4 regions of the Oceanimonas sp. CAM02 genome follow, and region 3 is predicted to be linked to each of the others. Evidence: predicted binding sites of a transcription regulator. Region 3 holds the regulator's gene; each other region holds the start of a gene.
What was found. The regulator sigma-54, encoded in region 3, starts transcription at its own class of promoters, with help from an activator protein. The targets are predictions, from matches to a motif close to TGGCACNGTTTTNGCTT.

Region 1 (3,779 bases), on a different contig from region 3:
TTTTCTATCTGATCCCGGCCAATCCAGGTGGCTTCCAGCCCAAAGGCGGGATCCCGGGTGTCTATGCCCTGCACCGGGCCGAACACCTGACCGGGGTTGATGGCCAGCTCCCGCTCTGGGTAGATATCGGCCACCCCGGAGCTGACCCCCATCAGGGTTATCTGATATTCATTGGGGCTTAACTCCAGATTGTCACGTATGTGCACGGCAGGAATAAGAAAGCCCAGCTCCTGAGACAGCTTTTTGCGCACGCCCTTGATGCGGCTGAGCAGCTCGCCGCCCTGAGACACATCCACCAGACTGATCAGCCGGTAACCCACTTCCAGCCCTATGGTGTCTACCTGGTTTACATCGTCCCAGCTGAGTTCGCGGTTTTCGTTGGCTGCTATCGCCGGTGCCTGAGCATTGCTTTCCTGCTGCTGCTCGGCCTGCTCCTTGCGACGTTTGTGCATCCACCAGGCACCGCCAGCCGCCAGGCCACCCAGCAGCAAAAAGGCAAAATGGGGCATGCCCGGCACCAGTCCCATGGCAATAAGAATGCCGGCAGCAATGGACAGGGAGCGCGGATTGTCAAAAAGCTGACCCAGCATGGCCTGCCCCATGTCTTCCCGGGTATTTTGCCGCGTCACAATTATGGCGGCGGCAATGGACAGCAACAAGGACGGAATCTGCGCCACCAGACCGTCACCTATGGTCAGCAGAGTGTAGACACGCCCTGCTTCACCAAAGCTCAGCTCGTGCTGAGCCATGCCGATAATAAAGCCGCCGATAATATTGATGAACAGGATCATAATGCCGGCAATGGCATCGCCTTTTACAAATTTGGAAGCACCGTCCATGGAACCGTAGAAGTCGGCTTCCTGTGTGACCTCTTCCCGCCGGGTGCGGGCTTCATCCTGATTGATAATGCCGGCATTAAGGTCGGCGTCGATGGCCATCTGTTTACCGGGCATGGCATCCAGGGTAAAGCGGGCGCTCACTTCCGAAATACGGCCGGCACCCTTGGTCACCACCACAAAGTTGATGATCATCAAAATCAGAAAGACGATAAGGCCCACGGCATAGTTGCCGCCAATAACCACAGAGCCAAAGGCCTCAATCACGTTACCGGCAGCGTTGCCTCCCTGATGCCCTTCCAGCAGTACTACCCGGGTAGAGGCCACGTTCAGCGCCAGCCGCAGCAGAGTGGCTACCAGCAAAACGGTGGGAAAGGCGGCAAAGTCGAGAGGGCGCTGGGTATATACCGCCACCAGCAAAACCACCAGTGCCAGAGCAATATTGAACGAAAACAGCACATCCAGCATTAATGCCGGAATGGGCAGCACCACCATGGCCAGTGCCGCCAGCACCAGCAAAGGCGTACCCATGCCCGAATGTAACCAACGGGTCCACTGTTTAGCCTGAGAAAGCCTTGCCCTTAACTCCATGACACTCGCTGCGGTTTATTGATAGTGGCGGTGAGAATGCAAGAAGTGCGCCATAAATTTACAGGGACTGGGGCCGATTCTAATCCCTAATCCCTAATCCCTAATCCCTAATCCCTTTAAGTCAATCACACCCGGTATTCATCGGGAATGGGCAAGTCGTCTTTCAGCGGCACTGGTTTATTGCCCTGCCCTTTGCGCCAGGCGTTCAGCTGGAACACATAGGCCAGGATCTGGGCCACCGCCACAAAGAGACCGTCGGGAATTTCCCGATCCAGCTTGGTGGAAAAGTACACGGCCCGGGCCAGCGCCGGAGAAGAAATAACCGGCACCTTATATTCCCGGGCTATTTCCCGGATTTTAAGGGCCACTTCATCCAGCCCCTTGGCCACCACTACCGGAGCCGAGCCGGGTTTATCCTTGTCGTAGCGCAGGGCCACTGAGAAATGGGTGGGGTTGACCACCACCACATCGGCGGTGGGCACTTCCGCCATCATGCGGCGGTTGGCCATTTCCTGCTGCAGACGGCGAATACGGCTTTTTACCTCGGGCTTGCCCTCGGTATTTTTGTATTCATCTTTTATTTCCTGCAGGGTCATTTTCAGCTGGCGGGTGTGGTTCCACACCTGAAACGGCACATCAATGGCAACAATGGGCAGCAGCGCCAGACACAAACCCAGCCCCATCCACAGCAAAAGCTCCAGTGCGTCTTTCATGGCCAGGTTCAGGGTTTCACTGCTTAAACGCAGAATATTGTCGAATTGCCCCCACAGCAACCAGATGGCAATGGTGGCAATGAACACCACCTTGGCGATGGATTTTAACAACTCCACCAGTGCCTGCACGCCAAACATGCGTTTGATACCACTCATGGGACTGAGCCGGTTCCATTTTGGCATCATGGCCTGGGTACTAAAGTTAAAGCCCCCCAGCAGGCTGTTACCCACCAGGGCGGCCACCAGCACTACCGCAAACATGCCCAGCAACGGCCACATGATGCCGCCAATGGCCGAGGCCAGCGCCGGCATCATGGTTTCGGGATCGAAAATGGCGGCCCGCTCCAGTTCAAAGCTGGCGGCAAACACCGCCGACATGGCGGTACCCAGTGCGTCTCCCAGCATGAACAGTGCGGCCGCGGCACTAAGCAGCACCGCGGCCGTGCCCAGCTCCTTGGAACGGGGGATCTGGCCTTTTTCACGGGCTTGCCGAAGCCGTTGCTCCGTGGGCTGTTCTGTTCTTTCCTGACCGTCCGACTCTGCCATATCAGCCTCCTTCGCAGGTCAGTCTCAGGGTGTCGCACATCACCAGTTGCAGGCGTAACCACTGATTCTCGAAATGATCCATAAAGCCGCCCAGGGTCAGCCACATAATAAACAAGCCGCACACCATGCTGATGGCAAAACCCACGCTGAAAATATTCAGCTGGGGTGCCGCCCGGGTCATGACCCCAAAGCTGAAGTTAATCAGCAGCATGGCCACAATGGCCGACAGAGCCATGGCCACCGCTGCCTGAAACAGCAGGGTAAGCAGGCTCGCCAGGTTTTGCCAGTCACCCACGCTAAAGCCACTTGCCGATACCGGCACAGAAGTAAAACTGAGTACGATGGCTTCTATCATCACCAGATGACCGTCCAGCGCCAGAAACAGCAAGGTGCCCAGCATCAAATAAAGCTGGCCCACCACGGGCGCAGACTGGCCATTGAGTGGATCCACCATGGAGGCAAAGCCCAGACTGGTTTGCATGGCGATGATCTGACCGGCGGTCACAAAGGTCTGCAGCAAAAACTGCGATAACAAACCAATCACGGCACCAATCAGTACCTGCTGTATGCTCACCAGAAACCCTTCCACCGAAAACAGCTCCACCGCCGGCATGGCCGGCAGCACAGGGGCCACGGCAATGGTGATGGCCACCGCCAGCAGCAGGCGCACATACACAGGCGTGAGGTTGGCACCAAACATCACCATGGTCATCATCAACCCGGCAATGCGAAACAGCGGCCAGAGGTAGGACGACAGCCATTGCATCAGCTCGGCAGTGGTGTAGTTCAAACAAACTCCTGAAAAGAAAGCTATAAGCCGTAAGCTGTCAGCTTTAAGCAGCCCGAGTCGTTGGTAAGCCTTCAGTTATAAACTCAATTTGTGAGCAAAACTCAGTTCCCGCAAACAATCGGGATTGTCTTACAGCTTACGGCTTAAAGCTTATGGCTGAAGTTAACCGATGACCTGTGGTATCAGCTCTGTGAGTTCATGAAAGTAGTCAATCAGCATGCCAAAGCCCCAGTGCGCTCCTACCGCCAGCGCCCCCAGAGTGACCAGCAGGCGGGGCAGAAAGCTTAAGGTTTGTTCATTAAT
Region 2 (3,779 bases), on a different contig from region 3:
GCAGCCTGGCCGCCGGCAGCCCACTGTCCCAGCGCAGTCGCGCCAGAGAAGCCGTCTACGGCAGTCCAGACGGTGTCACCAGAGATCTCGGCCGGATAGGCAAAGAACAGGAAAGCACGGCCTGCCAGTGCCGGGTTAAGGAAGTTTTTGCCGGTACCGCCAAAGATTTCCTTGGCCATGACCACACCAAAGGTGATGCCCAGCGCCGCCTGCCACAGCGGCAGGGTTGCGGGTACGATCAGTGCGAACAGTACGGAAGTTACGAAGAAGCCTTCGTTTACTTCATGCTTGCGCACAGAGGCAAACAGCACTTCCCAGAAACCACCGACAATAAATACCGTCAGGTAGATGGGCAGGAAGTAGGTGGCACCCAGCAGCATTTTACTGCCCCAGCCGGCACCTTCGCCCAGGGTCGCCCCCAGACCACTGGCCAGACTGTAACGCCAGTTGCCATCAATCACACCAGCCAGATCGGCCGGGCTGTACATGCTGGTGAGGGCCGCAATGGCCTGGCCACCGGCGTTGTACATACCAAAGAACATGGCCGGGAAAGTGGCCATCCACACCATGATCATGATGCGCTTCAGATCGATGCTGTCACGTACATGGGAGGATTTACGGGTAACCATGCCCGGAGTGTAAAGTACGGTAGCAACCGCTTCGTACAGAGCGTAAAACTTCTCGTATTTACCGCCCTGCTCAAAGTGGTGCTCCATGTTTTCCAGAGTCTGCTTTAAGCTCACTTCTTAGCCCTCCAGCTCAATCTTGGTCAGGCACTCACGCAACACCTGGCCATAATCGTATTTGCCCGGGCAAACATAGGTGCACAGCGCCAGATCTTCTTCATCCAGCTCCAGGCAGCCCAGGCTTTGGGCGCTGTCGGTGTCACCGGACAGCAAATCACGCAGCAACAGGGTCGGCAGAACATCCAGCGGCATCACGCGCTCATAGTTACCAATTGGTACCATGGCACGGGCAGAGCCGTTGGTGGTCGTGGTCAGGTCAAACAGCTTGCCCTTGGCCAGATGGCCCAGGTAAGCACGGGTAACCGAGAACTTGTTGGAACCCGGAGCCAGCCAGCCGAACAGTTCCTTCTCGCGGCCTTCCTTCAGTGCGGAGACCTGCAAATGGTAGCGACCCAGATAAGCATGCGGACCATTAGCGTTGGTGCCGGCCAGTACCGAGCCGGAAATCACGCGGTTTTCACCCTCCTGCAGCTCGCCGGCAGTCAGCTCATCCAGAGATGCGCCGATACGGGTGCGCAGCAGGCGGGGCTTGTTCACCACGGGGCCGCCCAGAGCAACCACACGGTCGGTGCAGATTTCACCGCTGGTGAACAGCTTGCCAAAGGCAATCACGTCCTGATAGTTGATGTACCAGACCACCTTGCCGGGTACCACAGGATCAATGAAATGAATGTGGGTACCGGCCAGACCAGCAGGGTGCACACCGCTGAAAACGTGTTCTTTTACGTTCGCGGAGTTGGCCTGTGGCAGGCTGCCTTCACCTTTACATACATGCACCTGGCCGTCGGTCAGGCGGCTCAGCACCTGCAGACCATCGGTAAACGCCTGGGCGTTTTCCTTGATCACCAGCTCGGCATTGGCACTGAGCGGGTTGGTGTCCATGGCGGTCACAAAGATGGAGCGCGGAGCAGAGTCCAGCGCCGGCACCTTGCTGAAGGGGCGGGTACGAAGCGCAGTCCACATGCCGGATTCAACCAGCTGCTCCTGCACAGTTTCACGTTCCAGTTTGGCCAGTTCGGCAGAGCTATAGCTTTGAAAAGTAATCTGCTCTTCGCTGTCGTCTACGGCAATAACAACAGACTGCAAAACACGCTTGGCACCACGGTTGATTTCAACCACGGTACCTGCGGCGGGAGCTGTGAATTTAACGCCAGGATTCTTTTTATCTTCAAACAGAATCTGACCTTTCTTGACGCGATCCTCTACCTTGACGTGCATGGTAGGGCGCATACCCACATACTCCTCGCCCAGCGTAGCAACGCGCTTGATGGAGGGACCATCGTAGATTACTTGCTCTGGTGCCCCGGCAATTGGGAGGTCCAGTCCTTTTTTAATTGTAATCATACTCACTTGCACTACTTGTTAGGGGAAGACAGGTACTTGCCATGAAAAACATGACAACATGCTGATGAGTCGCTACCGGCATGTTGGCATCGCCCTGACAACAGCACGACTACACTCCGGTAACATCCAGCCCGATTTAAAAGGCGCGTAATTCTAGCACTTTTAAAGCGGCGGCTGCCACGGCAATTGCTAAAATTTACCGCCGCAGTCAGTAAAACCCGCTTGTTTCATTTTTCACCAAGCAAAAATAAGGCCATGATTTTCAAGGCAGAATCATGCTTTGGTCGCACAAGGCGGAAAAATGGAAGTGATTTCCAGTCACATCGGGCTGGTAACAAATCTGCTAACCACAAATAACAGATGTCTTAAACCGACACTCCCGCCTTGCCCATGCAGTTGGGGCTGTCGGGCACACCGCCACGGGCACGCCATTCGGCAGGCGTCAGGGTATGCAGTGCCAGCGCATGCACACCACCGGCCAGCTCCTCGGCCAGCAGGGTGTTCAGGGTACGATGACGGGCCAGCAGCCGCTGACCTTCAAAGGCATCGCTCACCACCACCAGCTTGAAGTGGGTTTCCGAGCCGGGTTCCACTCTGTGCATGTAGCTTTCATTTATCACGTCCAGATGCTCAGGTGACAGCGCAGCCATCACTTTTTGTTCAATGGTGTTCTGAATCGACATGTTAATCTCCGGTGATATTCACAACAAAGGACAGGTCCGACGCTCGGGCACTTTCACCCGGTGCCGGCAAACCGCCGAAATGTGAGGTTGATACGCAAATTTGAATCCCGGGCCATTTTGGGCAGGGCATGCTGCCAATGATGCTGCATTTGCCCCGCCATCACCAGCAGACTGCCGTGCTCCAGCCATAATTCACGCTGCTCCCCCTGATGATGACGCAGCAAAAAACGCCTGCCTGCTCCCAGGCTGACCGACGCTATCATGGGGTCCCGGCCCAGCTCGGGCTCATTGTCGGCATGCCAGCCCATGCTGTCCTGGCCGTTGCGGTAACAATTAAGCAGCACACCATCAAAGGGCTGACCGCAAATTCGCTCAAGACGGCCGGCTATTTCCTTTACCAAAGGATGCCAGGGCTCAGGCGCACGCTGCCGGCCGGAATAACGATAGGGCCAGTCGCCCATCCAGCAGGACAGCCGCGGCTCATTCAGCTCACGACCAAACATCATTAACCGGTGCTGCTGCCAGGGAATGCTTTGCTCAAGCTCGGCCTGCCAGGCACCGGCTTCGGCGGCAAAGGCGTCCGGCCACCATAAAAGACGGCCCTGCTTGAGCGTGAGCCACTCTGGCTCTGACCATAGCTGCATGCTGATTTTCCTCTTTAAACTGCTAAAATGCCGCTCTTTGCAAATAATCAGGCATCAACCCCATGAATCATCACTTTCCTCTTGCCGAGGGCGGCGAGCTGACGCTGCACCGCTACCCCCGCCAGGCCCGCCACGGTCTGCAGGCCTGGGAAGCGGCGGACGAATATATCATGAACGAACTGGCCACCCTGGAGTGGGACCGGACTGCTCCCCTGGTGATTCTTAACGATGGCTTTGGTGCCCTGACGCTGGGCCTGCACCAGTACCGGCCCTTTACCGTTACCGACTCCCGGGTAGCCGGGCTGGCGCTGGCTGCCAACGCCGCCGACAACGGGCTTGAGCCTGAGTGGCACTCGCTCACC
Region 3 (3,779 bases):
TACTCACCGCAACCGCGCCGGGCCGGTTCTGGCGCAGGCGGACCAGCTCAGGCAGTAACTCAACCGGCAGGTTATCGACGCAGTAGTGACCCAGATCTTCAAGCACCCGCAGGGCGACGGTTTTACCGGACCCGGAACGACCACTCACAATCACCAGCTGCATATAGGCTCCTTCAGGCAGAAATCATGATTTGATAAAGCTCTTCGTCACTGCCGGCCTGACGCAGCTGCCGGCAAATCTGTTTGTTGCTGAGCTTTTCAGCAATTAAGGACAGCGTTTTCAGATGTTGTTTACATTCCTGCTCCGGCACCAGCAGCGCAAACACCAGACCAACCGGCTGATTGTCGATGGCATCAAATTCTACCGGTTCGGCAAAAGTCAGCAGTACCGCGGTCGCCTTGTTGTCATTGCCAATACGACCATGAGGTATGGCAATGCCATTACCGATGCCGGTAGTGCCCATCTTTTCACGGGCCAGCAAACAGTCAAAAAGCGGCTGGCTGCCGATATTCAAATGTTCGGCAGCCAGCTCGCTGATAATTTCCAGAGCACGCTTCTTGCTCGTGCAGGGAACTGCACTGCGCGTGCAGTCCCTGCTTAGTATGTCGGCGACTTCCATGGTTACTTTTGCTTGAGCTTCTCTTTGTGTTTGATGATCTGACGATCCAGCTTGTCAATGAGTCCGTCGATGGCGGCATACATATTTTCATGCTGGGCGTTGGCAAACAGCTCACCACCACTGACGTGCAGTTTGGCTTCGGCAATTTGCTGCATTTTTTCTACATTAAGGATGACGTGCACATTGGTAATGTGGTCGAAGTGGCGCTCCAGCCGGGTAAACTTGCTATTAACATAGTCACGCAGTGCATCTGTGATTTCTACATGGTGTCCGGTCAGGTTAATTTGCATAACGTCTTCCTTCTGTCGTTGCCTTTAAACCAGGCGTTTACGCTGATTGGAAGGGGGGATGGCCAGTGACTCCCTGTACTTGGCGATGGTACGCCTGGCCACCTTAATCCCCTGCTCGGCCAGCAACTGAGCAATCTTACTGTCACTCAGCGGCTTGGCCGGGTTTTCTGCTCCGACCAGCTTTTTGATCAGAGCACGAATTGCCGTGGATGAACATTCACCACCATCGTCGGTGCCCACATGACTGGAGAAGAAATACTTAAGCTCAAACACGCCCCGGGGCGAGTGCAGAAACTTTTGTGTGGTCACGCGTGAGATGGTGGACTCATGCATCTCTACTGCCTCGGCCACATGGTTCAGCACCATGGGCTTCATGGCCTCTTCTCCATACTCAAAGAATGCCTGTTGTTGTTCAACAATACAATTGGCAACCTTGAGCAGCGTCTCATTTCGGCTGTCGAGACTTTTAAGGAACCACTTGGCATCCTGCAGATGATTACGAATAAACTGGCCGTCTTCACTATTGCGGGGCTTGTCGGCAAGTGCGGCATAGGTCTGATTCAGGCGTACCTTGGGCATGGCCTCCGGGTTGAGTTCCACGACCCAGGCACCGTTGCGTTTGGTGACCACCACATCCGGAATAACATATTCGGAGCTGCCCTGAATAATGCTGCTGCCGGGGCGGGGTTCAAGCTGCTGGATCAGATTCAGAACTTCTCTCAGCTCGTCTTCTTTCAGCCTGGTCTTGCGCTGCAGAGTACGGTAGTCGCGGTTACCCAGCAGATCCATGTGCTGTTCCAGCAGCAACCGGGCTTCTGCCAGCCAGGGGGTGCTGGCGGGAAACTGGTCGAGCTGAATACACAGGCATTCCTGCACGCTGCGGGCAGCTACGCCGATGGGATCGAAATGCTGAATGCGTTTGAGCACGGCTTCTACTTCGTCGGCTTCAATGCCCAGCTCGTCGGCCGAGGCTGCAGCTAACAGTTCGTCAATATCGGCGGTGAGATAGCCTGCATCGTCCACGGCATCGATAATCGCAAGGGCAATGGCCTGATCGGTATCACTGAAGGGAGTCAGGTTCATTTGCCAGATCAGGTAATCCTGCAGCGTTTCGGTGGTTTCTCCCTGATAGACATTATCTTCCAGCCCTTCCGGCAGACCGGCACCACCACTGACCGGAGAGGCGGTATAAACTTCCTCCCAGCTGGTGTCCATGGGCAGCTCTTCAGAAAGCTGATTACGTTCCATGGCGCTGTCTGCGGCAATTTGCTCCTCGTTGCGATTATCCTCAACCCTGATACTGTCCGGCTCCTCCTGCTCCAGCAGCGGATTACTGTCCAGTGCCTGCTGAATTTCCTGCTGCAGCTCAAGGCTGGACAGCTGCAGCAGACGAATGGCCTGTTGCAGCTGAGGGGTCATGGTCAGTTGCTGGCCAAGGCGTAACTGAAGAGTCGGCTTCATGTATGCTAACGTCCTTCCATATCAACCGCGCGAAGCGGTGCCTTCAGAGGCTGAATTGTTCACCAAGATAGACTTTCTTGACCTGCTCATTGGCCAGGATTTCAGCTGGTGTGCCAGCAGCAATACGGTGCCCGTGGCTGACAATATAGGCCTTTTCACATACATCCAGCGTCTCACGCACATTGTGATCGGTGATCAGTACGCCCAGGCCTCGATCTTTCAGATGTAATATAATTTTCTTAATATCAAGCACAGAGATGGGATCAACGCCGGCAAAAGGTTCATCAAGCAGAATAAAGCGCGGATCTGCCGCCAGTGCCCGGGCAATTTCCACCCGCCGGCGTTCACCACCGGACAGACTCATACCGAGACTGTCACGAATATGGACAATATTGAACTCTTCCAGCAGCTGTTCCATTTTTTCGTTACGGCCGTCGGCGTTCAGATCCTTGCGGGTCTGCAGTACGGCCATCAGGTTATCGGCCACGCTCAGGCGGCGAAAAATGGACGCTTCCTGAGGCAGATAGCCAATGCCGGCGCGGGCCCGCACATGCATAGGCTCATGGCTGATGTCATTGTCGTCTATGGTGATGCTGCCTGCATCCCGCTGCACCAGGCCTACAATCATGTAAAAGGAAGTGGTTTTGCCGGCACCGTTGGGGCCGAGCAATCCCACTATCTGGCCCGTATTTACCGTCAGGCTGACATCTGCCACTACCTTGCGGCCTTTGTAGCTTTTCTGCAGCCCGCGTGCTTTAAGTCTGGCCATGTCAGTCGTTACTCTGGTTGTCGAAATTCTGCACCTGCTCCGGCAGAAAGATGGTGGTTACCCTGTCTTTGCCGCCCTGGCTCTCGGCTTCCATTTGTTCCTTGTCGATAAAGTAGCGGATACGGTAGCCGGTAACGATGTTATCGTCCTGCTTAAGCTCCGCCTCCCGGATCAGGGTGATGGTGCGGGCCGCCATGTCATAGTGAATTTCCCGTGCCTGTGCCTGTACCGGCTTGCCGTTATTGAGCACTTGCCGGTAAGTAGCCGGATTGCCCCTGGCGGTCATGGACTGCAGCCCCTGCTCATTGCGGATCACGACCAGTTCACTGGCACGCACATCTATGCTGCCCTGTTTCACCACTACATTATCGGTAAAGGTCACCTTGTTTTCGGCCAGCTCCACCAGCTGGCGGCCAGCGTCTATGGTAACCGGCTGACGATAGTCACTGTCTTTGGCCTGCACCTGACCCAGGCCCAGCAGGCCGCCAAGACTAAGGATTAAAGTAAGTTGCCCGGGTTTCATTCAGTAGTTCCACCGTTTGTTGATCAAGCTTGCCCAGCAGGCCTGTGCCTTGCGCCTGATACTGCGAGCTTTCCAGTCTTACTGTCTGATCGGAACGCAGCCTGTTGTTAATAAAA
Region 4 (3,779 bases), on a different contig from region 3:
GTCCCTGTCGGCTATTGGGTGATTGAAGCCGCCTGCGAGTTTATTCGGCAGCAGTACCAACATGGCGTGCCGGTCAGACCCGTTGCCGTCAACCTGAGTGTCTGCCAGCTACGAGAGCCGGATCTCGCCTGCAAGATAGAGCGAATAATGGCACACCTGAAGGTGCCTCCCTATTTATTGGAACTGGAAATTACCGAATCCATGCTGATGGAAAATGTGGAGCTGGCCATGACGCTGATTAACCAGCTGCAACAGCTCGGCATTCGCATCTCTATTGACGACTTTGGCACCGGCTATTCCTCCTTGTCGCAACTGCGCCAACTGCCGTTCAACTCCCTCAAAATTGACCGCTTGTTCATCAAGGATCTGGAAACCAGCCTGGTGGATCAACAAATGGTAGAAGCCATTACCGCCATGGTGCACAAGCTCGACCTGATGGTGGTAGCAGAAGGCATAGAAACAGAATGGCAAATGGCATTTCTTGCTGCTGCCGGCTGTGATCATGGCCAGGGCTTTCTGTTCGCCAGACCGCTTCCGGCAGCCGATGCACTGCAATACCGCGGCCATAACATACGATCAAAAGGCGATCAAAAAGCAACGGTATGACTGAAACGAACAATCGCCTGTTTCTGGCCTTCGCCGCCCAGCAGCTGGCCCCTGAGCTGACATTATTACAAAACCGGCTGGCGCTGCCGGGCCGGCGCGTTCCTCCCGGGCAATTCCATATGACTCTGCATTTTATGGGTCAATGCACACCCGAACAGCAGACCTCTTTGCTGGCCCAGATAGACCGCCTGACACTGCCTGCCTTTGCCCTCACTCTGGATCGGCTGGGCTGCTTTGCCAAAGCCGGCGTTATCTGGCTGGGGCCAAGCGCACCGCCTGACTCTCTGATGAAGTTATACGAGACCGTAGAGCTGAAATGCCGGGCTTTGGGTGCCGGCAAGCCCCACCGCGCCTACCGGCCTCATATTACTCTGTTCAGAAACTGTACCAGTGAGGCGCTACCACCCATAGCGCCACTGCATTACCGCCCGGACAGCCTGTGCCTGTATCGCTCCGAGCTGACCGCGCAGGGGCCGGTTTATCACTGCCAGAAGCGCTGGCCTTTGAAAAGGGAATAGGGACTAGGGAGCAGGAATGTCGGTTATCGCAGCGCTATTCCGCTCCTGCAGACGGCTTTCAACGACACTTCGGTGTTTAAACCTCCACCGGTACTGGCTTGGTCAGGGTCATGCCTTCTGGTGAAATCGTTGCCTTCCAGGCCTGGCATTCCACGCCGGCGGCAACGGCTTCGCGCACCAGAGCGGCGTATTTGGGATCCAGATGCTCTGCGGGGCTGACCCGCTCAATGCCGGTGTGCAGCACGCAAAACAGCATCACCGCTCTGTGACCGGCCTTGGCGCATTCCATCAGCTCGCGCACATGTTTTTGTGCCCGCAGGCTTTGCGTATCCGGAAAAAAACCGGCCCCGCCACCTTCATGCAGGGTCACGCTTTTCACCTCCACATAACAGTCGGGCCGGCCTTCGCCGCTCAGTAAAAAATCAATGCGGCTGTTTTCACTGCCATAGCGCACTTCGGCCCGCACTCGTTCATAACCGGCCAGTGCCGGAATTCGCTGTTCACTCAGCGCCTCGGCCACCAGCTGATTGGCCCGGCTGGTATTCACGCAAATAAAATCACCGGCATCATTGCGGCTCAGCTCCCAGGTATGGGCATATTTTCGCCTGGGATTATCGGAAGTGGAGTAAAATACGGTCCAGCCCGGCTCGGCACACCCCGTCATCCGGCCGGTATTGGGGCAATGCAGCGTCAGCTCCCGCCCCTCCGCCTGCACATCGGCCAAAAAACGTTTATAGCGCCGAATCAGCCGCCCGCAGCCCAATGATGAGGAAAAATCCAAAATAAAACCTATAGTTGTTGAAATGATACGGAATGGTAACCGTAACAAGGTTTCAGGCTCCAGACTTGAAAAGCGCTCACTTCGCCCCCATCTGGTGGGGTCACCATAAGAAAGCATGGACTCTTTGGTGACATGGTGGTGGTGTTTATATAGCCAGATTGTGCCGTACGAAGACCACTTTCGCAGAAACAGCACGGTAAAATTGCTTTGCCATTATGCTTTCTGCTATAGATAGCCGCTTCTCAAATTTGGTTGGCGCAATATTTGCTTTTTAGGAGATACAGAATGCCAGCAGTCGAAACCAAAAAATCTCTCGGTATTCTGGCTATTGCCGGTGTTGAACCCTACCAGGCCAAGCCCGACGAAGAATACATGAACGAAGCGCAGAAGACGCACTTCCGCAAAATTCTGGGTGCCTGGCGCAATCAATTGCGCGAAGAGGTGGATCGCACCGTGGGCCATATGAAGGACGAAGCCGCCAACTTCCCGGATCCGGTAGACAGAGCCGCCCAGGAAGAAGAATTCGCCCTTGAGCTGCGTGCCCGCGACCGGGAACGTAAACTGATCAAAAAGATCGAAAAAACCCTGCAGAAAATCGAAGAAGACGATTTCGGCTTTTGCGAGCACTGCGGCGTGGAAATTGGCATTCGTCGTCTTGAGGCCCGTCCCACTGCCGATCTGTGTATCGACTGCAAAACCCTGGCCGAGATCAAGGAAAAGCAGATGGCCGGTTACTGACCGGTCAGTATATCCATGAATAACACAGCGCCCGACCGCTATACAGGGCGCTTTGCCCCCTCTCCCAGCGGTCCCCTTCATTTTGGTTCTCTGATTGCCGCTCTTGGCAGCTACCTGCAGGCCCGCAGTCTGGCAGGGCAATGGCAGGTGCGCATTGAAGATCTGGACCCGCCCCGGGAAGTTGCGGGGGCAGCCGATGATATTTTACGCACCCTTGAGGCCTTTGGCCTGCACTGGGACGGTGCCTTGGTATATCAGAGCCAGCGGCATGAGCGTTATCAGCAGATACTGGATGACTGGGCCAGCCGCGGGCTTACCTATTACTGTCACTGTACCCGCAAACAGATTGCCGCCGCCGGGGGGCTCTACACCGGCCACTGCCGGAAACTGGGACTGGCAGCAAAAGGTGCCGCCGTGCGGTTGAAAATGTTCAGCCCCGTCTATGGTTTTCACGATCAGCTGCAAGGTGAGGTGCGCGTGGACGAGCGCCTCGCAGAAGAAGATTTTATTGTGCGCCGGCGCGACGGCTTTTATGCCTATAACCTGGCGGTAGTCATTGACGACATGGATGCGGGCATCACACAAGTGGTGCGCGGTGCCGATCTGCTGGAGCCCACAGCGCGCCAGATTGCACTCTACCGTTTGCTGAATGCTCCCGTACCCGACTGGCTGCATTTGCCCCTGGCGGTATTTCAGGGCAATAAGCTGTCCAAGCAAAACCATGCGCCTCCCCTGAATATAAAAGCACCAGGTGAGGCCTTGTGGCAGGCCCTGACGTTTCTCGGGCAGCAGCCACCGGCAGACTTGTTTGGTGCCGGTGCAGATGAATTGCTGGCCTGGGCCATTTCGAACTGGCAGCTGAATAAAGTGCCTTCGAGGCCAGATATTGAGCTGAATTGCGCCGACAGTTCGCATTTTCAGCGCCCTGCGCTATCATAGTGCGCCGATTTTTCAACCCCGACCCTCGCGAGGTGTCCTATTTTTTCCCAGATTGCCGGCTTTTGTAAAAAGCTGCTGACCCGACAACAGGAGGCGTTGCCCTTGCAACCCGTGGTACTGACGCGCGACCAGCATGGTATTTCGCGCCAACAAATCAGTGATAACGCCCTCAAGGTGCTCTATCGCCTGAACAAGGG

Region 1: flhA (flagellar biosynthesis protein FlhA) is a predicted target of sigma-54. The motif match lies at 1,464-1,480, and genes of this name have one in related genera.
Region 2: R0I78_RS09290 (Na(+)-translocating NADH-quinone reductase subunit A) is a predicted target of sigma-54. The motif match lies at 2,330-2,346, and genes of this name have one in related genera.
Region 4: dksA (RNA polymerase-binding protein DksA) is a predicted target of sigma-54. The motif match lies at 2,159-2,175, and genes of this name have one in related genera.

The regions. Positions count from the first base shown of each region.
Region 1 covers NZ_JAWJBK010000004.1:177,173-180,951, reverse strand. The annotation lists gene flhA (flagellar biosynthesis protein FlhA) at 1-1,427, opposite strand, end outside; gene flhB (flagellar biosynthesis protein FlhB) at 1,553-2,686, opposite strand; gene fliR (flagellar biosynthetic protein FliR) at 2,688-3,476, opposite strand; gene fliQ (flagellar biosynthesis protein FliQ) at 3,639-3,779, opposite strand, start outside.
Region 2 covers NZ_JAWJBK010000029.1:13,752-17,530, reverse strand. The annotation lists gene R0I78_RS09295 (NADH:ubiquinone reductase (Na(+)-transporting) subunit B) at 1-743, opposite strand, end outside; gene R0I78_RS09290 (Na(+)-translocating NADH-quinone reductase subunit A) at 747-2,090, opposite strand; gene R0I78_RS09285 (BolA family protein) at 2,456-2,773, opposite strand; gene R0I78_RS09280 (alpha-ketoglutarate-dependent dioxygenase AlkB) at 2,827-3,417, opposite strand; gene R0I78_RS09275 (methyltransferase) at 3,480-3,779, shown strand, end outside.
Region 3 covers NZ_JAWJBK010000027.1:43,507-47,285, forward strand. The annotation lists gene rapZ (RNase adapter RapZ) at 1-163, opposite strand, end outside; gene ptsN (PTS IIA-like nitrogen regulatory protein PtsN) at 174-620, opposite strand; gene hpf (ribosome hibernation promoting factor) at 623-910, opposite strand; gene R0I78_RS09075 (RNA polymerase factor sigma-54) at 935-2,371, opposite strand; gene lptB (LPS export ABC transporter ATP-binding protein) at 2,415-3,140, opposite strand; gene lptA (lipopolysaccharide transport periplasmic protein LptA) at 3,142-3,663, opposite strand; gene lptC (LPS export ABC transporter periplasmic protein LptC) at 3,632-3,779, opposite strand, start outside.
Region 4 covers NZ_JAWJBK010000016.1:37,841-41,619, forward strand. The annotation lists gene R0I78_RS05040 (EAL domain-containing protein) at 1-606, shown strand, start outside; gene thpR (RNA 2',3'-cyclic phosphodiesterase) at 603-1,124, shown strand; gene sfsA (DNA/RNA nuclease SfsA) at 1,201-1,905, opposite strand; gene dksA (RNA polymerase-binding protein DksA) at 2,191-2,643, shown strand; gene gluQRS (tRNA glutamyl-Q(34) synthetase GluQRS) at 2,659-3,582, shown strand; gene pcnB (polynucleotide adenylyltransferase PcnB) at 3,634-3,779, shown strand, end outside.